Regions from separate parts of the Microbacterium gilvum genome, predicted to be linked through region 3. Evidence: riboswitches for the same ligand, from Rfam matches in the RefSeq annotation. Region 3 holds a riboswitch; each other region holds the start of a gene.
What was found. A riboswitch is a leader RNA that binds a small molecule or an ion and turns the genes downstream of it on or off. The one in region 3 is predicted to bind thiamine pyrophosphate.

Region 1 (7,106 bases), on a different contig from region 3:
GGCCGAGAGCGAGCAGCCCGTGCCGTGCGTGCTCGTCGTGGCGATGCGCGCCCCGGGGAAGGTCGTCGAGCTCCCGTCCGGCGCGACGAGCGCATCGGGGCAGTCGGGGCCGTCGAGGTGGCCGCCCTTCGCGAGCACGCGCACGCCGTGTCTGCGCGCGAGCTCTGCGGCCTGGTCGAGCGCGTCCGGCCAGGAGCTCGCGACCGCGCCCCCGACGAGCACGGCGAGCTCGGGCAGGTTCGGGGTGACGACGTCGACGAGTGCGAACAGGTCGTGCAGCGCCCGCTCGGCCTCGGCGTCGATGAGGCGGTCGCCGCTCGTGGCGACCATGACGGGATCGAGCACGACGACGGGACGTGCCGGGAGCGCGCTCAGCCATGCGGCCGTCTCGGCGATCACCTCGGCGGTTCCCAGCATGCCGATCTTGACGGCGTCGATGCGCACGTCGGCCGCGACGGCGTCGAGCTGCGCCCGCAGGAACGACGAGGGCGGCGTGTGCACGGCCGAGACGCCGCGCGTGTTCTGCGCCGTGAGGGCCGTGACGGCCGCCATCCCGTAGCCGCCGCAGGCGAGGATCGTCTTCAGATCGGCCTGCACGCCCGCCCCGCCGGACGGATCGGAGCCGGCGATCGACAGCACGTTCGCGACGCGGCTCACGCGCCGGCCCCCGCATCGGCCCACTCGACCCGCAGCGCGGCCGCCGCCTCCGCCGGCCGCGTCGCCGCGCAGATCGCGCGGACGACGGCGATGCCCGCCGCACCGGCGCGGCGCGCGTCGGCGGCGTCGCCCGGCCCCACCCCGCCGATCGCGACGCACGGGATGTCGGGGACGAGCGCGGCGAACGCCGCGAAGCCGTCCCACCCGAGCGGTGCCGGATGGTCCTTCTTCGTGGGCGTGGGGCGGACGGCGCCGACGCCCAGGTAGTCGACCGTCCCCGATGGCAGGCCGCGCAGCGCCGGCAGCTGCGATGCGAGGCTCGCGCTGAGCCCCACGACGGCGTCGGGCCCGACGAGATCGCGCACGCGCCCCGCCGGCAGGTCGCTCTGACCGATGTGCACGCCGTCGACGGCGGCGCCCGCCGCCCGGGCGGCGAGGAAGACGTCGACGCGGTCGTTCACGAGGAGGGTCGCCCGGCCGGCCATGTGCAGGGCCGCCTCCTCCACGACGCGCAGCAGCTCGGCCGCCGAGAGCTCCTTGCCGCGGATCTGCACGGCCGACACGCCGCCGTCCACGGCGGCCGCCACGATGTCGGCGACGGGACGGTCGCCGACCGACGCGGCGTCGGCGACCAGGTAGACGGAGGGGTCGAACGCGCGCCTCATCCGCGCACCGCCGTGGTCTCGTCGACGCGCACGGCGGCGAGATCGGAGGGCGAGACGGCGTCGAGCGCGTCGAGGAAGCGCCATCCGAACGAGCCGGGACCGTCCGACGCCGCCGCGGCGCGCTCCGAGGCCGCCGCGTACAGTGCGTGCGCGGCCACGGCGCCGGCGAACGCGTCGCCCGCCGCCGCGATGCACGCGGCGGTGACGGCGCCGAGCGAGCATCCGCCGCCCGTGATGCGCGTGAGGAGCGCGCTGCCGCCGTGGATCCGCGCGACCCGGCGGACCGCGACGACGGCGTCGACGGGGCCGGAGACCGCCACGACGGCGCCGGTCCGCTGGGCGATCTCCCGCGCGGCGTCCAGCGCCGCGTCGACGTCGTCGGCGGCGTCCACGCCGCGACCGCCCGCTCCGACGCCCGCGAGCGCGCGGATCTCCGAGGCGTTCCCGCGCACGGCCGTCGGCTCGAGATCGAGCAGGCGCTGCGCGAACGCCGTGCGCATCCCGAGCGCGCCCACTCCGACGGGGTCGAGCACCCAGGGCACGCCGGCGAGGTGCGCCGACGACGCCGCGGCGAGCATCGCCTCGCGCTGCTCCGCGGTCGGCGTGCCGAGGTTCACGAGCACGGCCGACGCGACCGCCGCGCATTCGCCCGCCTCCTCGGGGACGTCGGCCATCACGGGCGCGGCGCCCACCGCGAGGAGCGCGTTGGCCGTGACGTTCACGACGACGGAATTGGTGAGGCACTGCACGAGCGGAGACGACTCCCTCACGCTCGCGAGCACCGGTGCGTATGCGTCACTCATCAGCGACATCCCTCCGCTCGTTCTAACGAGATCAGGTGCGTACGGGTGTGATCTCAGTCCCGGTCGGGACACCCCGTGTCACTGGGAAGCGAGCATATACGCTCGGAGGGTGACGCCCGACCCGACGCCCGCCGCCATCCGCGTCGCCGTCTCGACGGCGATCTTCTCGCTGCGCGCGCGACCGGGGGCGGATGCGCTCATGATCCCGCTCGTGCGGCGTACGCGGGAGCCGTTCCGAGACCAGTGGGCGCTGCCGGGCGGCTGGCTCGACGCCGCGGAGGGGCTCGACGACGCCGCATCGCGGACCCTCGCGGAGACGACGGCCCTCAGCCCCAGCTACCTCGAGCAGCTCTACGCCTTCGGAGACGTCGACCGCTCCCCCACCCGGGTCGTGTCGGTCGTGTACTGGGCCCTGCTCCGCTCCGATCTCGTCGACGCCCAGCGCGCCGCGGAGGGCGCGCCCGAGAACGTCGAGTGGTTCGACGTCGACGACCTCCCCGCGCTCGCGTTCGACCACAACCGGATCGTCGCGTACGCGCTCTGGCGCCTGCGCAACAAGGTCGGCTACAGCCGCATCGCCCACGGTCTGCTTCCCGACGAGTTCACCCTCACCGAGCTGCGCGAGGTCTACGAGGCCGTGCTCGGCCGGCGCCTCGACCCCTCGAACTTCCGCCGCCTCCTGGAGGGCTCGGAGTCCCTCATCCCGACCGAGTCGTTCCGCACGGGCAAGCACCGCCCCGCGCGGCTCTTCCGCTACAACTCCGACGTGGAGCTCGCCGACCGCGGGCCCCTCGGCGACGCCTGAGGCTCTCCCCGCCGCCCTCTCGCACTCCGGTCGCCATTGTGGTCAGAGTGACTTAAACTCGGTTCGTCCGACTTAGAGTCACACCGACCCGAACGGGGTTCCCATGGCCGCCACCTCCGTCGCCCTCTCGCCGCGCCCCGTCGACCCCAGCGTCGACCACGGCATCCGCGCCATCCTGTCGGGCGCCGCCGCGGGTTCGACCTGCTCGACCGACCTCGCCGACGGGCCGTGGGCGTTCGACGTCGAGGAGGGCTACGGACCCGGTGCCTCCATGGCAGATGTGATCCCCACGGGCGCCCCCCGCCAGGGCGAGCTCCCCCGCGCCTACCGGGAGGCACCGGAGGCAGAGCTCCACGACCGCATCCGCGCGGCGAAGGCGGCGCTCGGCGACCGTGTCGTGGTGCTCGGCCACTTCTACCAGCGCGACGAAGTCGTGCAGCACGCCGACTACGTGGGCGACTCCTTCCAGCTCGCGAACGCCGCCCTCGCCCATCCCGCCGCGGAGGCGATCGTCTTCTGCGGGGTGCACTTCATGGCCGAGACAGCCGACATGCTCTCCGGCACCGAGCAGGCGGTCATCCTGCCGAACCTCGCCGCGGGGTGCTCCATGGCCGACATGGCCGACATCGACCAGGTCGAGGAGTGCTGGGAGCAGCTCGAGGACGTGCTCGGGCCGCTCGACGCGCCGGATGCCGACGGGCTCGTGCCGGTCGTCCCCGTGACGTACATGAACTCGTCGGCCGCCATCAAGGGATTCGTGGGCCGACACGGCGGCATCGTCTGCACCTCGTCGAACGCGAGCACCGTGCTGGAGTGGGCGTTCGCCCGCGGCCGCCGCGTGCTCTTCTTCCCCGACCAGCACCTCGGGCGGAACACCGCGAAGGCCATGGGCGTGCCGCTCGACCGGATGCCGATGTGGAACCCCCGGCGCCCCCTCGGCGGCTCGACAGAGCAGACGCTGCGCGACAGCGCCGTCATCCTGTGGCACGGGTTCTGCTCCGTCCACCGCCGCTTCACGCCAGCGCAGATCGCGCAGGCGCGCGCGGAGCACCCCGGCGTGCGCGTCATCGTGCACCCCGAGTGCCCCATGGAGGTCGTCGACGCCGCGGACGAGGCGGGGTCGACCGACTACATCCGCAAGGCCATCCTCGCCGCGACGGAGCCGACGACGTTCGCCATCGGCACCGAGATCAACCTCGTGCAACGGCTCGCGGCCGAGCATCCGCAGCACGAGATCTTCTGCCTCGACCCCGTCGTCTGCCCGTGCTCGACGATGTACCGCATCCACCCCGGCTACCTCGCCTGGGTGCTCGAGGAGCTCGTGGCCGGACGCGTCGTCAACCGCATCTCGGTGGACGCATCCGTCACCGCGCCCGCGCGCATCGCGCTCGAGCGCATGCTCGCTGCGCGGCCGGCCGGATCATGACGAGCGCGATCATCGTCGGGAGCGGCATCGCCGGCCTCTCTGCCGCACTCCATGCCGTGCGCGCGGGCGTCGACGTCACGATCGTCGCGAAGGGCGCGCTCGCCGACACCGCGACCCGATGGGCGCAGGGCGGCATCGCCGCCGTGCTGACGCGCGGCGACAGCGTCGAGGCGCACGTCGCCGACACGCTGCGCGCGGGCGACGGCCTGTGCGACGAGGATGCCGTCCGCGTCCTCGCCTCGGAAGGCCCTGGTCGCGTGCGCGAGCTCATCGCGCTCGGCGTCGCCTTCGACCGCGACGCCGATGGCGCGCTCCGCATGGGCCTGGAGGCCGCGCACTCGCATGCCCGCATCCTGCACGCGGGCGGGGATGCCACCGGCCGCGCCATCGAGGAGGTGCTCGTCGCCGCCGCACGGGCGTCGCGCGCGCGCATCCTCGAGCACGCCCGTCTCATCGACCTCGTCGACGACGGCGACCGCATCGGCGGGGTGCGCGTCATCGCGGGCGGGGAGGTCCGCGAGCTGCGCGCGGACGCCGTCGTGCTCGCGACGGGCGGCGCTGGCCGGCTCTACTCCCGCACGACGAACCCCGCGCTCGCCACGGGCGACGGCATCGCCGCGGCGTCGCGCGCGGGTGCCGCGGTCGCCGATCTCGAGTTCGTCCAGTTCCATCCCACGGTGCTCGCCGCCGGCGCGCCGTTCCTCGTCTCCGAGGCGGTGCGCGGCGAGGGCGCCGTGCTCGTCGACGAGACCGGTCGCCGCTTCGCCTTCGACGACCATCCCGACGGCGAGCTCGCCCCGCGCGACGTCGTCGCGCGCTCCATCGCCCGGCGGATGGCCGAGCAGGGAGGCCGCCCTGTGCTCCTCGATGCGACCGCGCTCGGCAGGGCGGCGCTCGCGGCCCGCTTCCCCACGATCACGGCGGCCGTCGCGGCGCGCGGGTTCGACTGGGCGGAGACGGCCGTGCCCGTCACCCCCGCCGCGCACTACCTCATGGGGGGCGTGGCCACCGACCTCCACGGACGGACGACGCGCGCGGGGCTTCTCGCCGTCGGCGAGTGCGCGCGCACGGGCGTCCACGGCGCCAACCGGCTCGCCTCGAACTCGCTGCTGGAGGGGGCCGTCTTCGGCGCCCGCGCGGCCGCCGTGCTCGCCGACTCGACCGCGGCGAGCGCGCCGGGGCCATCCGACCGGGGCGCGCCCGTCCCGCCCGATCCCGATGCGCCCCCGTTCTCGCGCGAGGCGCTGCAGCGGCTGATGTGGGACGAGGTCGGCCTCGTCCGCGACGGGGCACGGCTGATGCATGCGGCGGGAGTCCTGTCGGCGTGGGACGCCGCGCTTCCCGCCCCCCGCACACCCCGCGCGCACGAGGACGCCGCCCTCGTGCACGTCGGCGCCCTGGCCGCGAGCGCGGCCCTCGCACGCACGGCGTCGGCCGGCGCGCACCATCGCGCAGACGCCGTCCGCCCCGCACCCGAACCGGCCCTCGCCACGGCAGGAGCACCATGCTGACCCGATCCGCCATCGACCGCGCCGTGCGCGCCGCCCTCGACGAGGACGCGCCGTGGGGCGACCTCACGAGCGAGGCCTTCGTCCCCGCGCACGCGACAGCGGAGGCGGCACTGGTCGCGCGCGAGGCCGGCGTCCTCAGCGGCGGTGAGGTGTTCGAGGCCGCCTTCGGCCTTGTCGACTCCCGCATCGGCGTCGACGTGCTCGTCGACGACGGCTCGCGCTTCGCCGAGGGGACGGTGCTCGCACGCGTCGCCGGTCCCGCGCGCGGTGTCCTCACGGCCGAACGCGTCGCCCTCAACTTCACGCAGCGGATGTCCGGCATCGCGACGCTCACGGCGCGCTACGTCGCCGAGGTGGCGGGGACGGGCGCGCGCATCGCCGACACGCGCAAGACGACGCCGGGCCTGCGCGCCTTCGAGCGGCACGCCGTGCGCTCGGGCGGCGGCTCGAACCACCGCTTCTCGCTCTCGGACGCCGTCATGGCGAAGGACAACCACCTCGCGGTCCTCGACGGCGACGACCTCACGACCGCGCTGCGCGCGGGGATGGCCAGGCTCGGCCATACCGTGCACGTCGAGGTGGAGGTCGACCGCATCGACCAGATCGAGCCCGTGCTCGCGGCGGGTGTCGACACGATCATGCTCGACAACTTCCCGCTCGCCGCGCTCCGCGAAGGGGTCGCGCTGGTCGCGGGGCGCGCGGTCGTGGAGGCGTCGGGGGGCGTGAGCCTCGAGACGGTGCGGGCGATCGCCGAGACGGGCGTCGACGTCGTGTCGGTGGGCGCCCTGACCCATTCGGCGCCCGCCGTCGACCTCGGGCTCGATCTCCGCGTGCGCTGACGTGCTCTACCTCGACAACGCCGCCACCGGCCCCATTCGCCCCGAGGTGCTCGAGGCCATGGCACCGTACCTGACGCGCGACTACGGCAACCCGGCGAGCCGCCACACGGTCGGCGAGCGGGCGGCGGCTGCGGTCGAAGACGCCCGTTCGCGCATCGCCGGCGTCCTCGGCATGCGCCGGGGAGACGTCGTCTTCACCTCCGGCGGCACGGAGGCCAACAACCTCGCCGTCAAGGGCGTCGCGCTCGCCGCGCTCGCCCATCGCGGTGCGCGGCACATCGTGACGACCGCCGTCGAGCACGAGTCGATCCTCGAGTCCGCGGCCTACCTGGCGCGCTTCCACGGCATCGAGGCGACGGTCGTCGGGGTGGATGGCGACGGCGCGGCGTCGGCGGACGAG
Region 2 (7,106 bases), on a different contig from region 3:
CCGATCTCGGCCTCACCGGCATCGAGCTGAACTCGGGCGGCTTCCTGCCCGCCGCCCACATCCCGACATTCGACGACATCCTCGTCTCGGATGCCGCCCGGGACGACTTCCTCGGCCAGTTCGAGGGCACGGGCGTCGAGATCGCCGGGCTCAACGCCAACGGCAACCCGCTCCATGCCAAGGCCGGCATCCGCGAGAAGCACGCCGAGGACATCCGCCGGTCCATCCGCCTCGCCGCCCGCCTCGGCCAGACGCGGCTCGTCACGATGTCGGGCCTGCCGGGCTCGGACGCGACGGCGAAGTACCCGAACTGGATCGTGAACGCCTGGAACTCGGCGCACCTCGACGTGCTCGACTACCAATGGGGCGTTGCGGCCGACTTCTGGCGCGAGACCGACCGCCTCGCCGCCGACCACGGCGTGAAGGTCGCCCTCGAGCTGCACCCGCAGAACGTCGTCTTCAACACGCGCGACGTCCGCCGCCTCATCGAGCTCACGCGCGCGACCCACGTGGGCGTCGAGCTCGACGCGTCGCACCTCTTCTGGCAGCAGATGGATCCCGTGGCCGTCGTGCGCGAGCTCGGCGACCTCGTCTTCCACGCCGCCGCCAAGGATGTGCGCGTGAACCCCGAGACGGCCAAGCTGCACGGCGTGCTCGACAACGGGTTCCGCCGCCTCGACCCCTCCGAGCCGCGCACGAGCCTGGGCGGCGACGAGTGGGTGAACGAGTGGCCGAAGGCGGCAGCGTGGGACTTCGTCGCGCTCGGGAGGGGCCACGACACCGCGTACTGGACCGAGTTCCTCCGGGCGCTGCACGAGGTCGACCCCGACATGCGCGTCAACATCGAGCACGAGGACGTCGAGCTCGGGCGCATCGAGGGGCTGGAGGTCGCCGCGCACGTGCTGCTCGACGCCGACCGCGCCCTGCAGGAGTCGCTCGCGGCCTGACACGCGCTCCGGCCCCGGATGGCGGGGTCGTCGTCGACGGGCGGCGGCGTCAGCCCCGGGGCCGGTACGCCGCGCGCACGCGCGCGAGCCGCTCCTCGAACGCGCGGGGAAGCGGCGACGGGAGCGCATCGAGTCGCCACCAGCGCAGGTCGTCGGACTCGTCGCTGATCCGCAGCTCCGCACCCTCGCGGGAGATCGTCCCGGCCAGGCCCACGTCGAGGTGCGAGGCGCAGCGGCCGAAGCGGGCGCTCAGCGCGTGGTGGTCGAGATCGACCACCCTCAGGTCGTCGACGAGGTCGTCCCCGATTCCGGTCTCCTCGGCGAGCTCCCGCAGGGCGGCGCCGGCGATCGACGCGTCACCCGCCTCGAGGTGGCCGCCCGGCTGCACCCAGAAGCGTCCCTTGCCGTGCAGGCAGAGCAGGATGTGCGAGGCGTCGCGGTCGAAGAGGAAGAGGCTCGCGGTCAGGTGGCTCGGGGGGCCGCCGCGTTCGAGGGCGGCCCGGCCGTGCTCGGCGAGCGCCGCGACGAAGTCGGCGTGATCGGGGGACGACGCGCCCGCCGTCGCGACGGCGTCATGAGCGGAGGCGAGGAGGGCATCGGCAGTCACCCTCCGAGGGTCTCACGTCACCCGCGTCGACAGGTGATGACGAAATCAGAATGATCAATTCGGTTCGTCGAACTCGGATGAAACGCACAATCAGGCGCCCCCGATGGCGTGCACATTGGCACCTGATTTTGCCGACGATGTCCGGAAGGCGGATACTCATGACGCGCTCGACCGCGCACCCCCGCCATGAGCACCCTCCGCGCCCCCGCCCATCCCCCCGCGTCCGTCGCCGTCGTCGGCCGCGGACGCCTCGGTGTCGTCCTCGCGCGCGCGCTCCGCGAAGCGGGGATCGAGGTGCTCGGCCCGACCGGGCGCGGCGAGCCGGTCGGCGACGCGGACGTCGTGCTGCTGTGCGTTCCGGACAGCGCGATCGCCTCCGCCGCCCGGAACCTGAGCGGGCACCGCGGTCTCATCGGCCACACCTCGGGAGCGACGCCGCTCGACGACGTCGACCTCGGCGTGCATCCGCTGCAGACCTTCACGGGCTCCGAGGAGCCCTCGGTGTTCCACGGCATCGCCTGCGCTGTCGCCGGCCGCGACGACGACGCCCTCGCCGTCGCCGCGCGCATCGCGGAGCTCCTCGGGGCGCGACCCGTCGCGATCGACGACGCACGGCGCGCCGGGTACCACGCGGCAGCGTCCATCGCCTCGAACTTCCTCGTCACGCTGCAGGACACGGCCGAGCGCGTCGCCGTCTCCTCCGGGATCGACGCCCCCACGGCGCGCGCGATGCTCGCCCCGCTCGTCCGGCAGACGATCGAGAACTGGGCGGCGCTCGGCCCCGCCGCGGCGCTCACGGGCCCCGTCGCGCGGGGCGACTCCGATACCGTCGCACGTCAGCGCCAGGCCGTGGCCGAGGTCCCCGAGCTGCTGCCGCTCTTCGACGAGCTGTGCGCGCGCACAGCCGATCTGTCCCAGAGGAAGGACGTCGCATGATCATCCTGCGCACGATTGCGGAGGTGAGGGATGCCGTCGCCCGCGCCAGGGAGGACGGCCGCAGCATCGGCCTCGTGCCCACGATGGGGGCATTCCATGAAGGGCATCTGTCGCTCATGCGCCGTGCGCGCGCGGTCGACGGCTTCGTCGTCGTCTCGCTCTTCGTCAACCCGACGCAGTTCGGCGCGAACGAGGACCTCGGCGCGTACCCCCGCGACGAGGCCCGAGACGCCGCGCTCGCGGAGGCCGAGGGCGTCGACGTGCTCTTCGCACCGCCCGTCGCGGAGGTGTATCCCGACGGCTTCGCCACGACCATCCATGTGGAGGGCATCACCGATGTGCTGTGCGGCGCCTCACGCGGGCCGCACCACTTCGACGGCGTCGCGACCGTCGTCGCGAAGCTCTTCGGCATCGTCGCACCCGACACGGCGTACTTCGGGCAGAAGGACGCCCAGCAGGTGCTCGTGGTGCGGCGCCTCGTGCGCGACCTCGACATCCCCGTGCGCATCGAGGCGTGCCCCATCGTGCGGGAGGACGACGGGCTCGCCCTCAGCTCGCGGAACGTCTACCTCGACGCCGAGTCGCGCGCGCGGGCCACGGCGCTGAGCCGCGCGCTCGCAGCGGCGGACGACGCCGCACGACGCGGCGAGCGGGATGCAGGCGCGCTCATCGCGACGGCCCTCGCCGTGCTCGGCGACGCGGGGATCGTGCCCGAGTACCTCGAGCTGCGCGATGCCGTCGACCTGCGCCCGCTCGACGCCCTCGAGGGCGACGCGCTGCTCGCCGTCGCCGCCCGGGTCGGCGCCGCGCGCCTCATCGACAACCGCATCCTGAGGGGAGGCGCATGATGCGCCGCACCATGCTGAAGTCCAAGATCCACCGCGCCACCATCACGGCCAGCGATCTGCACTACGTCGGCTCCATCACGGTCGACCCCGACCTGCTCGAAGCGGCCGACATCCTCGAGCACGAGCAGGTGCACGTCGTCGACGTCGACAACGGCGCCCGCTTCGAGACCTACACGATCGCGGGGGAGCGCGGCTCCGGTGTCATGCAGGTCAACGGCGCCGCCGCGCGGCTCGTCCACACGGGTGACACGATCATCGTCATCTCGTACGGCGAGTACGACGAGGCCGACCTCGAGGTCTACGAGCCCGTCGTCGTCCACGTCGACCGCGGCAACGGCATCATCGCCGTGGACGACGCCGTCGCGCGTCTGCTCACGGAGGCGGTGTGAGCGCGCGCCCCGATCAGGCGCGCCGCCGCACGGGCATCGGCGACCTCACGGCGAAGAAGGCCGACGGCGAGCCGATCGTCATGGTCACGGCCTACGACCATCCGAGCGCCCAGGTCGCAGACGCCGCAGGCGTCGACGTCGTGCTCGTGGGCGACTCCGCGGCGATGACGGTGCTCGGCTACGACAGCACGGTGCCCGTGACGGTCGACGAGATGATCATGCTCGCGCGTGCCGTCCGCCGGGGGCTCGACGGGCCGCTGCTGGTCGTCGACCTGCCGTTCGGGTCGTACGAGGGCTCCGACGAGGCGGCCGTGGCGACGGCGTTGCGGTTCGTGAAGGAGACCGGATGCGACGCCGTCAAGATAGAGCGCGGCGGCAGCTCGGTCGACAGGGCGCGCGCCATCGTGCGTGCGGGCGTCCCCGTCATGGGCCACGTCGGGCTGACCCCGCAGACGGCCACGGCGCTCGGCGGCTACCGTGCCCAGGGACGCACGGCGGAGGAGGCGCTGGCCGTGTGCGAGAGCGCGCTCGCGCTGCAGGAGGCCGGCTGCTTCTCGATCGTCTTCGAGGCGATCCCGAGCGACGTCGCCGCGGCGATCATGCCGCGCGTGCACGTGCCGGTCATCGGCATCGGCGCAGGGCCCGCGGTCGACGGGCAGGTGCTCGTCTTCCATGATCTTCTCGGAATATATGGAGGGCGCGCCGCCCGCTTCGTCAAGCGCTACGACGATCTCCGAGAGCGGATGATCGCGGGCGTCGCCGCCTACGCGGACGATGTCCGGTCGTCCGGATACCCCGCACCTGAGCACGGCTACTCAATTCCCGAGGCGGAATATGCGCGGTTGCGCACCCTCCTCGACGCCCTCTGATCCGCTTCCGGCGTCCGACTTGCGCCCGATCGCGCCCCTGCTACTCTGATCCGGTCCACACGGGAGTCCCAGCAGGGGCTGAGAACGGGCTGACGCTGCCCGCGACCGTCGAACCTGTACGGGTCATGCCGGCGTAGGAAGTAGGAGCAGCTCTTTTGCGCACCCTGGAAGCGACGCACTCGCTCGCGTATCTGCACGACGACGAGCACGGGATCCGGGTGCCAGTCACCCGCATCGCCCTCGGGCCGTCCCCGAACGGCCAGGTCAACGCACCGTTCACGGCCTACCGGACGCAGGGACCCGGGGGCGACCCGGTCCGCGGCATCCCGCGCCTGCGCGAGCGGTGGATCGCGCGGCGTGGCGACACCGAGACGTACGACGGACGCCCTCGCGATCTGCAGGACGACGGCCGATCGGCCGCGCGCAGGGGATCGGCGTCCGAGGAATGGCGAGGCGACGCGCACCGGCCCCGTCGCGCACTCCCCGGGCGCACCGTGACCCAGATGCACTACGCGCGCCGCGGGATCGTCACCGACGAGATGCGCTTCGTCGCCCTGCGGGAGGGATGCGACGTCGAGCTCGTGCGCTCGGAGCTCGCGGCGGGGCGCGCGATCATCCCGCTCAACGTCAACCATCCCGAGGCCGAGCCGATGATCATCGGCCGTGCGTTCCTCGTGAAGATCAACGCCAACATCGGCAACTCCGCGGTCACGAGCTCGATCGCGGAGGAGGTCGAGAAGCTCTCCTGGGCGACGACGTGGGGCGCCGACACCGTCATGGACCTGTCGACGGGCGACGACATCCACACGACGCGCGAGTGGATCATCCGCAACGCTCCCGTCCCCATCGGCACCGTGCCGATCTACCAGGCGCTCGAGAAGGTCGACGGGCAGGCGCACCGGCTCACCTGGGAGGTCTTCCGCGACACCGTGATCGAGCAGTGCGAACAGGGCGTCGACTACATGACGATCCACGCCGGCGTCCTGCTGCGCTACGTGCCGCTCACGGCCGATCGCGTCACGGGCATCGTCTCGCGCGGCGGCTCGATCATGGCCGGGTGGTGTCTCGCACACCACGAGGAGAACTTCCTCTACACGCACTTCGACGAGCTGTGCGAGATCTTCGCCCGCTACGACGTCGCGTTCTCCCTGGGCGACGGGCTGCGGCCCGGCTCGACCGCCGACGCCAACGACGCAGCGCAGTTCGCAGAGCTCGACACGCTCGCCGAGCTCACGCACCGCGCGTGGGAGCACGATGTGCAGGTGATGGTGGAGGGCCCGGGCCACGTGCCGCTGCACCTCGTACGCGAGAACGTGGAGCGGCAGCAGGAGCTCTGCTCCGGCGCGCCGTTCTACACGCTCGGCCCTCTCGTGACCGACGTCGCCCCCGGATACGACCACATCACGTCGGCCATCGGAGCGACCGAGATCGCGCGGTGGGGGACGGCGATGCTCTGCTACGTCACGCCCAAGGAGCACCTCGGCCTGCCCGACCGCAACGACGTGAAGACGGGCGTCATCACCTACAAGATCGCCGCACACGCCGCCGACCTCGCGAAGGGCCACCCGGGCGCGCACGAGCGCGACGACGCGCTCTCGAAGGCGCGATTCGAGTTCCGCTGGCGCGATCAGTTCGCGCTGTCGCTCGACCCCGACACGGCGGAGGAGTTCCACGACGAGACGCTCCCCGCGGAGCCCGCGAAGACCGCGCACTTCTGCTCCATGTGCGGTCCGAAGTTCTGCTCCATGCGCATCTCGCAGGACATCCGCGATCGCTTCGGAGGAGCGGAGGAGCAGCAGGCGATCGCCGCGATGCGCCGCAAGTCTCAGGAGTTCGCGGCGGCCGGGTCGACGGTGTACCTCGCCGAGCCCCGTGTGCGCGGCTGACTCCGTGTGCGCGGCTGATTCCCGGGCTGGCGCCTGGGGGGAGGACGCGAGGGCGGACGATGCCGGCTCGGTCGTCGACGTGATCGTCGTCGGCGCGGGCGTCGTCGGCACCGCCATCGCGACGGAGTGCGTCCGCTCCGGGCGCTCCGTGCGGCTCGTCGACCCGGATCCGGGCACCGGCGCGACGTATGCCGCTGCCGGCATGCTGAGCCCCGTGGGCGAGTTCGAGCCGAGCGAGCCGGCCACCCTGCCGTTGCTGATCGAGGCCGCCCGGCGGTATCCCGCCTTCGTCGACGCGCAGCCCGGCGGGGCCGCGGCGTGCGGGTACGAGCGGCACGCGACGCTGCTCGTCGGGGTCGATGCCGCCGACCGCGCACGCCTGTCGGCGCTGCTCGCGTCGCCGGCGGCCGCGCCTTTGCGCGCCGAGCGGATGGCCGTGCACGCGGCCCGTCGGGTCGAACCCCTGCTGGCACCCGGCATCGCGTGCGCCTACACGGCACCCGACGACCATCGCGTCGATCCGCGCGCGTTCACGTCCGCGCTGCGCGCAGCGCTGCCGGCGGGCACGGTCATCCGGCGCGCGGTGCGGGCGCTGCGCCGCGGCCGCACGGGCGCCGCCTGCGG
Region 3 (7,106 bases):
GAGCCGCGAGGGGCGCGCCCAGGTGCGGCGCACGGGCGCGCCGAACCCGCGGGCCTCCATGGCGGTCGCGAGCTTCGTGCCGCGGCGGATGGCCAGCACGAAGAGGGCGAAGGTCTGCCCCGCGAGGCGCCGGAGCCGCCCCGAGTCGGCGACGCCTCGCGCGCGGCGCGCCATCCCGAGCTCCCGCCAGTCGTCGACGAGCAGGCCGACGAGCCGCAGCCCCGCGAGCGCGCCCAGCACGAATCGTGCGGGGAGGCGCAGGATCTGGGCGAGCGCGTCGGCGAGGTCTGTCGGGTCGGTCGTGGCGAAGAGGACGACCGACGGCACCGCGATCGCGAGCACGCGCAGCAGGATGGCGATGGCGAGCGAGAGGGAGCCGTCGCTCACACGGAGCAGTCCCCATTCGAGATACGTCGTGCCGCTCTGGCGGCCGTACAGGGTCGTCGCGAGGCACGCGATGAGCGCCGACGCGCCGATGGGCCACAGCCGCGCCCACAGATCGCGGGCCGAGAGCCGCGCGAACGGCAGCACGAGCAGCGTGAGGAGCAGCGAGACGCCCGCCGAGACGGGGTCGATCGACAGCAGCAGCACCACGCCGATCACGAGGGCGGCGGCGAGCTTCGCGACGGCGTTCACGCTCCCGAGCGGAGACCGCCGCGCGTCGATCGTGACGACGCTCATGCGGCGGCCCCCGCGACGGCGGGGCCGAGCACGACGACGTCGTCGGCGAGGGCGTCGACGAGCGGGCGGTCGTGCGTCACCACGACGAGCGCGGTCCCGTCGGCGCGCACGTCGTCGAGCAGGATGGCGAGCTCGCGCCATGTGCGCGCGTCCTGCCCGTAGGTGGGCTCGTCGAGCACGAGGAGGCGCGGACGCGTCACGAGCGACGCGGCGACGGTGAGCCGCCGCTTCTCGCCGCCCGAGAGGGTGAACGGGTTCTCGTCGGCGAGCGCGGTGAGTCGCAGCCGGGCGAGGAGGTCGTCGACCGTCCGCGCGGTCGTCGCAGGGTCGGACCGCAGGGCCCGCGGGCCGACCTCGAGCTCGTCGCGCACGGACGAGGCGAGCAGCTGGTGCTCCGGGGACTGGAACAGCATGCCTATGCGGGTGAGCAGCTGGCGCGACGTCCACCGCACCGGCTCCCCCCGTGCGCCCGCCGCGAGCTCGGCGGAGGCGGTCAGAGCGCCGCCGGCGGGCGCGAGCAGGCCGGCGAGCGTCGCGGCCAGCGTCGACTTGCCCGCGCCGTTGGGGCCGAGCACGGCCGTCGCCGTCCCCGAGGCCACGGCGAGGTCGATGCCGTCGGCCACGGTCCGCGCCTGCCGCGCTCCGAGCGGCCGGCGCCCGACGGCGAGCCGCTCGGCCCGCAGCAGCTCGACGCCGGAGCGTCGCGGCGGCGTCCGCGGGATCTCCGGGACGACGCCCGGCACCCAGACGCCGGCCGCCGTGAGCACGGAGCCGTGGGCGTCGAAGACGGCACCGGGCGCGCCATCGGCGATCACGCCGCCGCCCGCGCCGAGCACGACGACGCGGTCGACATGCTCGGCCCACAGCGCGACGCGGTGCTCCACGACGACGAGCGTCGAGCCGGTCGCCTCCGCGGCCGCCACGACGGCGTCCCGCACATCGACCGCGCCCTCGGGATCGAGGTTCGCGGTCGGCTCGTCGAGGAGCAGCAGGCCCGGCCGCATGGCGAGGAGGCCGGCGAGGGCGAGGCGCTGCTTCTGTCCGCCCGAGAGAGCGGTGGTCGGATGGTCGAGCGGGAGGCGGAGGCCGACGGCGTCGAGCGCCTGCGGGACGCGGCGCCAGATCTCGTCGCGCGGCACGCCGAGGTTCTCGCACGCGAACGCGACGTCGTCGCCCACGCGCGCGAGCACGACCTGGGCGTCCGGGTCCTGGAGGACGAGACCCGCGGCGCCGCGCGCCTGCGCCGCGGGGCGGCCGTCGACGAGCAGCTCGCCCGCGGCGTCGCCGTCCTCCTCGTCGCCCAGCACCCCCGCGAGGCCGCGCAGCAGCGTCGACTTGCCGGAGCCGCTGGCGCCGAGCAGCAGCACCCGCTCCCCCGGCTCGACGACGATGTCGACGTCCGACACCGCCCACCCGCTGCGGCCGGCGTGCCGCCATCCCCAGCCGCGGGCCTCGATCCGCGCGGTCACGCGGCGCTGGCGCCTCCCGCTCGACGCGCACGCAGCTCGCGGCCGGACGCGAAGCGGTCGAGGGCCCCCGTCGCGGCGAGCGCGCGCGTGATGACGAGCGACACCAGCCCCGCGAGCACGATGCCCGAGACGACGGCGGACGCCGCGTAGACGAGGCGCACCTCCACGGCGAGCGCCGCGACGCTCGAGAAGTTCGTGTCGAGCACCGCCACCGCGACGCCCGCGAGCGCACCGGACAGCAGCGCACCGAGGAGGCGCCAGTTGGCGTAGGCGAGCAGCGCGAAGCCCAGTTCGGCGCCGAGGCCCTGCACGACGCCCCAGATGAAGGTCGTGAAGCCCCACTGCGTGCCGATGAGCATCGACACGACGGCCGCGACGATCTCGGTGTAGAGGGCCGCCCCCGGCTTGCGGACGACGAGGCCGCCCAGCACGCCGGCGAACAGCCATCCGCCCGCGAGCAGCCCCGACAGGCCGGGCGTGAACGAGAGGAGGCTGTCGAGGGCGGGCCAGGCCTGGCCCCACAGCCAGAAGACGACGCCCGCCGCGACGCCGATGACGCTCGCGACGACGATGTCGACCACGCGCCACGTGTAGCGGCGGGGGGTCCTGGTTCCGGACACGGACGTGGACATTCTGTTCTCCTTCCTGCGCCGGCATGACCCGGATCAGGTTCGACGGTCGACGCGCGGCTCGCGTCCTCTCAGCCCGGCTCGGCGGACTCCCGTGTGATGTGCGGCTGATTCTACTCCTCCGCGGGGCCCCGCGCCGCTGGCTCCGAGGTGCGACGGGGTACCGTAGGCGGGTGGCAATCGACGACATCCCGGCACCCGAGGCCGGCGCGACCTCGCGTCGGTCGCGCCGGGAGCATCGCGCGGTCGCCGACGGGACGCCCGCAGCGGATGCGCCGGTCGCCGCGGACACGGCCGCCGACGCCGCGCCAGACGAGGCGGTGCCGGAGCAGACAGCGCCGGACGTGACAGCGCCGGATGAGGCGGCGCAGGTCGCAGCCGCCGAAGAGCCCGCACCCGCACCCGCACCGACCGGACCGACGCCGCTCCTCCCGTCGACCGCCGCGCTCTCGTGGGTCGATGCGGATGCCGTCGCGGACGCACCGCCCGCAGGCCCGCCCGCCGCGGCACGGCCGCGTGGGGCCGCCATCCTGCCCCTTCCGCCGCGGCGGCGCGGATGGATCGGCCCCGTCGCCGCCCTCGGCGTGCTCGCCGTCGGCTACGTCGCCGCGTGCGCGCTGTGGCCGCTGTCGAGCGTCGAGCCGAGCGTGTCGGCCCTCGCGGTCGAGACGCCGATCGGCGAGGAGTTCCCCGTCGCGTGGCCCGAGGACGGCACGTCGGCTCTCGCGGCGCAGGGCGGGCCGGGCGGCGCCATCTCGTCGGACGACGAGTCGCTGCCGATGGCGAGCATCACGAAGGTCGTCACGGCGCTCATGATCATCGAGGACCAGGGGCTCGCGGTCGGCGACGACGGCGCGACCTTCGCGTTCACGCAGGCCGACAGCGACGAGTACTGGGCGTATCTGTACGCCGACGAGTCGGCCGTCGACGTCCCCGTCGACGGCACGCTCACGCTCTACCAGATGCTGCAGGGCGTCATGCTCGGCTCCGCGAACAACTACGTCGACCGCCTCGTCGAGGAGATCTGGGGAACGCAGGAGGCGTGGCTCGCCGACGCGACCACCTGGCTGGCCGACAACGGCCTCGACGGCATCACCGTGACCGACCCGAGCGGCATCGACCCGGGCAACCTCGCGTCGGCCCGCGCGCTCATCGCCCTCGCCGAGAGGGCGGAGCAGGACCCCGTGCTCGCCGAGATCATGGCGCAGGACTCCGTGACGCTGCCGGGGGCGGGGCTCGTCGAGAACTCGAACCCGCTCATCGGCGACGAGGGCATCATCGGGCTCAAGACCGGCTCGCTGTGGTCGACGGGCACGGAGTACTTCAATCTGCTCGCCGCGAAGGACGTCACGATCGGGCAGACCACCGTCACGCTGTACTCGGCCGTGCTCGGCCAGCCCGACGAGGACAGCCGCGAGATCGTCAGCCGCACCCTGCTCGACCAGCTCGAGGAGGGCATGCAGCAGGTGACCGCCGTCGAGGCGGGCGCTGCCGTCGCGCGCATCACGACGGAATGGGGCGCGCAGAGCACGGTCGTGACGTCCTCCGACGCCGACGTCATCTCCTGGCAGGGCGTGGCCCCCGCGACCGAGGCCGACTACGAGGTCGCGATCGGAGACGACGCGGGCGACGAGGTCGGGACGCTGCTCGTGACGGGCGGCATGGACTCCGCGAGCGTCCCGCTGCAGCTGTCGGAGGCCGTCCCCGCGCCGTCGTTCCTCTGGCGCCTCACCCACCCCCTCGCGCTGCTCGGCCTCGACTGAGGTCAGGCGCCGGCGAGACCCGGGACGGGATAGCGGCGCTCGTTCCCGAACCGGTGGGCCGTGATCGACACCGCCTGCTCCCGCACGAACGGCAGCAGCTCGACGCGGCCGGCCGACGTCACGGGGCCGTCGTACACGGCGACGGCGGGCGATCCGCCGGTGGCCGCGACGACCTCGCCGACCGAGCCGCCCACCAGCCGGATGCGCCCTCCCGTCGCGGCAAGCGCCGCGCACCGGGCGGTCCATGCGTCGGCGTCGTCGACGTGCACGGGAACACCTGCGTCGCGCAGCCATCCGCCGACGGACCCCGACAGGGTCGCCGCCGCGCTGACGACGACCGGAGCGCCCGCGCGGAGGCCCGCGGCGACGACGCGCACGAGCTCTGCCTCAGGCCGGCCGTCGAACCGCACCGTCACGGGGCACGGCGCGTACCGCAGCACGTTCTGCTCCAGGCGGAGGCCCTGCACGTCGCGCGCGATGCCGAACTCCTCGCCCATCGCCCGGATGTCGGTCGCGAGCGCCCGGGCGAGCCACGCGTCGCCGCCGACGACCGCGACGGCGCGGGCGGACGCCGCGTCGGAGGCCGCCGCTTCGGACACAGGAGCATCCGCCCAGGTGCCGAACCCGTAGAGGTAGCTCGGACCGCCCGCCTTCGTGCCGGCGCCGACCGCCGACCTCTTCCAGCCGCCGAACGGCTGCCGCTGCACGATGGCGCCCGTCGTGCCGCGGTTCACGTAGGCGTTGCCCACGTCGATGCGCTCGAGCCACCGCGCGATCTCGTCTTCGTCGAGCGCGTGGAGCCCGGACGTGAGCCCGTAGTCGACGGCGCGGACGATGTCGATCGCCTCGTCGAGCGTCGCGGCCGCCATGATGCCGAGCACAGGGCCGAAGTACTCCGTGAGGTGGAACTCGCTGCCCGGCTGCACGCCGTCGCGGATGCCGGGGCTCCACAGCGCGCCGTCGCGGTCGAGCATGCGCGGCTCGCGCACCCAGCGCTGGCCGGGCTCGAGGCGCGTGAGCGCGCGCTCCAGCCCGCCCTCGGCCGGAGCGATGAGCGGCCCGATGCGCGAGGCCGCATCCCACGGCATGCCCACCTCGTAGCCGTCGACGGCGTCGACCAGTTGGCGGCGGAAGCGCTCGCTGCGCGCCGCGGACCCCACGAGCACGACGAGCGAGGCGGCGGAGCACTTCTGCCCCGCGTGCCCGAAGGCCGAGGACGCGACGTCCTTCGCCGCCAGATCGAGGTCGGCCGACGGCGTGACGATGATCGCGTTCTTGCCGCTCGTCTCGGCGAGCAGCGGCAGGTCGGCACGGAACGAGCGGAAGAGCTCCGCCGTCTCGTAGGCACCCGTGAGGACGACCCGCTCGACGGCGGGGTGGGCGACGAGTCGGCGACCGACCTCGCCCTCCTCGGCGATCGCGAGCCGCAGCACGTCGCGCGGCACACCGGCCTCCCAGAGCGCCTCGGCGAGCACCGCCCCGCAGCGCTGAGCCTGCGGGGCGGGCTTCAGGACGACGGGAGAGCCGGCCGCGAGCGCGGCGAGCGACGAGCCGGCGGGGATGGCGACGGGGAAGTTCCACGGCGGGGTCACGACCGTCAGGCGCACGGGGGCGAACACGGCGCCGTCGACGTCGCGGAGCGCGAGGGCGCTCTCGGCGTAGTAGTGCGCGAAGTCGATCGCCTCCGACACCTCGGGGTCGCCCTGCTCGATCACCTTGCCGCACTCGGCTCCCATCACCTCGAGCAGGTCGGCTCGGCGCGCCTCGAGCACCTCGCCCGCACGGTGCAGGATGGCCGCGCGCGCCTCGGCGCCGAGCGCGCGCCATCCCTCGCCGGCGGAGGTCGTCTCGGCGACGAGCGCGTCGACCTGCGCGACGGAGCCGACGGCGTGCCGGGCGAGCGCGTCGAGCCCGAGCGTCGAGCGCTCCATGCGGTTCCGGATGGCCGCGGCCCATTCCCGGTTGCCGGAGATGCTCGGGTCGCTGTCGGGGGCGTTGCGGAAGCCGCGGCCGGGTGCGGCCGGCTGCGGCGCGCGGCGGTCCTGCACGCGGCGCGGGGCGGGTACCTCCGCCGGCATCGCCGCGGCCGAGGCGCGGAAGCGCGCCTCCTCCCGCGCGAACAGCTCGGCGCTGCCGTCCAGATCGAAGACCGCCGACATGAAGTTCTCGGAGCTCGCGCCCTCCTCGAGCCGGCGGACGAGGTACGCGATCGCGACGTCGAACTCGGCCGGATGGACGACGGGCGTGTAGAGCAGCAGTCCGCCCACGTCGCGGCGGACGACCTCGGCCTGCGCCGTGGCCATCCCGAGCAGCATCTCGAACTCGACGCCAGGCCCACCCGCCACGCCGCGGCGCTGTGCGAGCAGCCACGCGAGCGCGACGTCGAAGAGGTTGTGGCCGGCGACCCCGAGCCGCACGTTGCCGATGCGGTCGGCGTGCAGGGCGTAGTCGAGCACGGCCTTGTACGACGCATCCGACTCCTGCTTCGACGACCACGTCGCGAGGGGCCATCCGTGGGTCTCGGCGTCCACCTGCTCCATGGGGAGGTTCGCGCCCTTCACGAC

Region 1: linked by a shared signal. The riboswitch ahead of thiM (hydroxyethylthiazole kinase) and the one ahead of ABD998_RS15830 (ECF transporter S component) in region 3 are both predicted to bind thiamine pyrophosphate.
Region 2: linked by a shared signal. The riboswitch ahead of thiC (phosphomethylpyrimidine synthase ThiC) and the one ahead of ABD998_RS15830 (ECF transporter S component) in region 3 are both predicted to bind thiamine pyrophosphate.

The regions. Positions count from the first base shown of each region.
Region 1 is NZ_BAABKO010000001.1:867,857-874,962, forward strand. Features, by position in the region: gene thiD (bifunctional hydroxymethylpyrimidine kinase/phosphomethylpyrimidine kinase) at 1-657, opposite strand, end outside; gene thiE (thiamine phosphate synthase) at 654-1,322, opposite strand; gene thiM (hydroxyethylthiazole kinase) at 1,319-2,125, opposite strand; TPP riboswitch at 2,117-2,211, opposite strand; gene ABD998_RS04410 (NUDIX hydrolase) at 2,235-2,930, shown strand; gene nadA (quinolinate synthase NadA) at 3,034-4,356, shown strand; gene nadB (L-aspartate oxidase) at 4,353-5,867, shown strand; gene nadC (carboxylating nicotinate-nucleotide diphosphorylase) at 5,861-6,706, shown strand; gene ABD998_RS04430 (cysteine desulfurase family protein) at 6,708-7,106, shown strand, end outside.
Region 2 is NZ_BAABKO010000002.1:480,022-487,127, forward strand. Features, by position in the region: gene ABD998_RS08065 (sugar phosphate isomerase/epimerase family protein) at 1-947, shown strand, start outside; gene ABD998_RS08070 (NUDIX hydrolase) at 997-1,554, opposite strand; gene ABD998_RS08075 (Rossmann-like and DUF2520 domain-containing protein) at 1,741-2,490, shown strand; gene panC (pantoate--beta-alanine ligase) at 2,487-3,338, shown strand; gene panD (aspartate 1-decarboxylase) at 3,338-3,727, shown strand; gene panB (3-methyl-2-oxobutanoate hydroxymethyltransferase) at 3,724-4,596, shown strand; TPP riboswitch at 4,646-4,753, shown strand; gene thiC (phosphomethylpyrimidine synthase ThiC) at 4,752-6,482, shown strand; gene thiO (glycine oxidase ThiO) at 6,487-7,106, shown strand, end outside.
Region 3 is NZ_BAABKO010000006.1:179,314-186,419, reverse strand. Features, by position in the region: gene ABD998_RS15840 (energy-coupling factor transporter transmembrane component T family protein) at 1-681, opposite strand, end outside; gene ABD998_RS15835 (ABC transporter ATP-binding protein) at 678-2,150, opposite strand; gene ABD998_RS15830 (ECF transporter S component) at 2,147-2,782, opposite strand; TPP riboswitch at 2,776-2,884, opposite strand; gene ABD998_RS15825 (D-alanyl-D-alanine carboxypeptidase family protein) at 2,953-4,542, shown strand; gene ABD998_RS15820 (bifunctional proline dehydrogenase/L-glutamate gamma-semialdehyde dehydrogenase) at 4,545-7,106, opposite strand, start outside.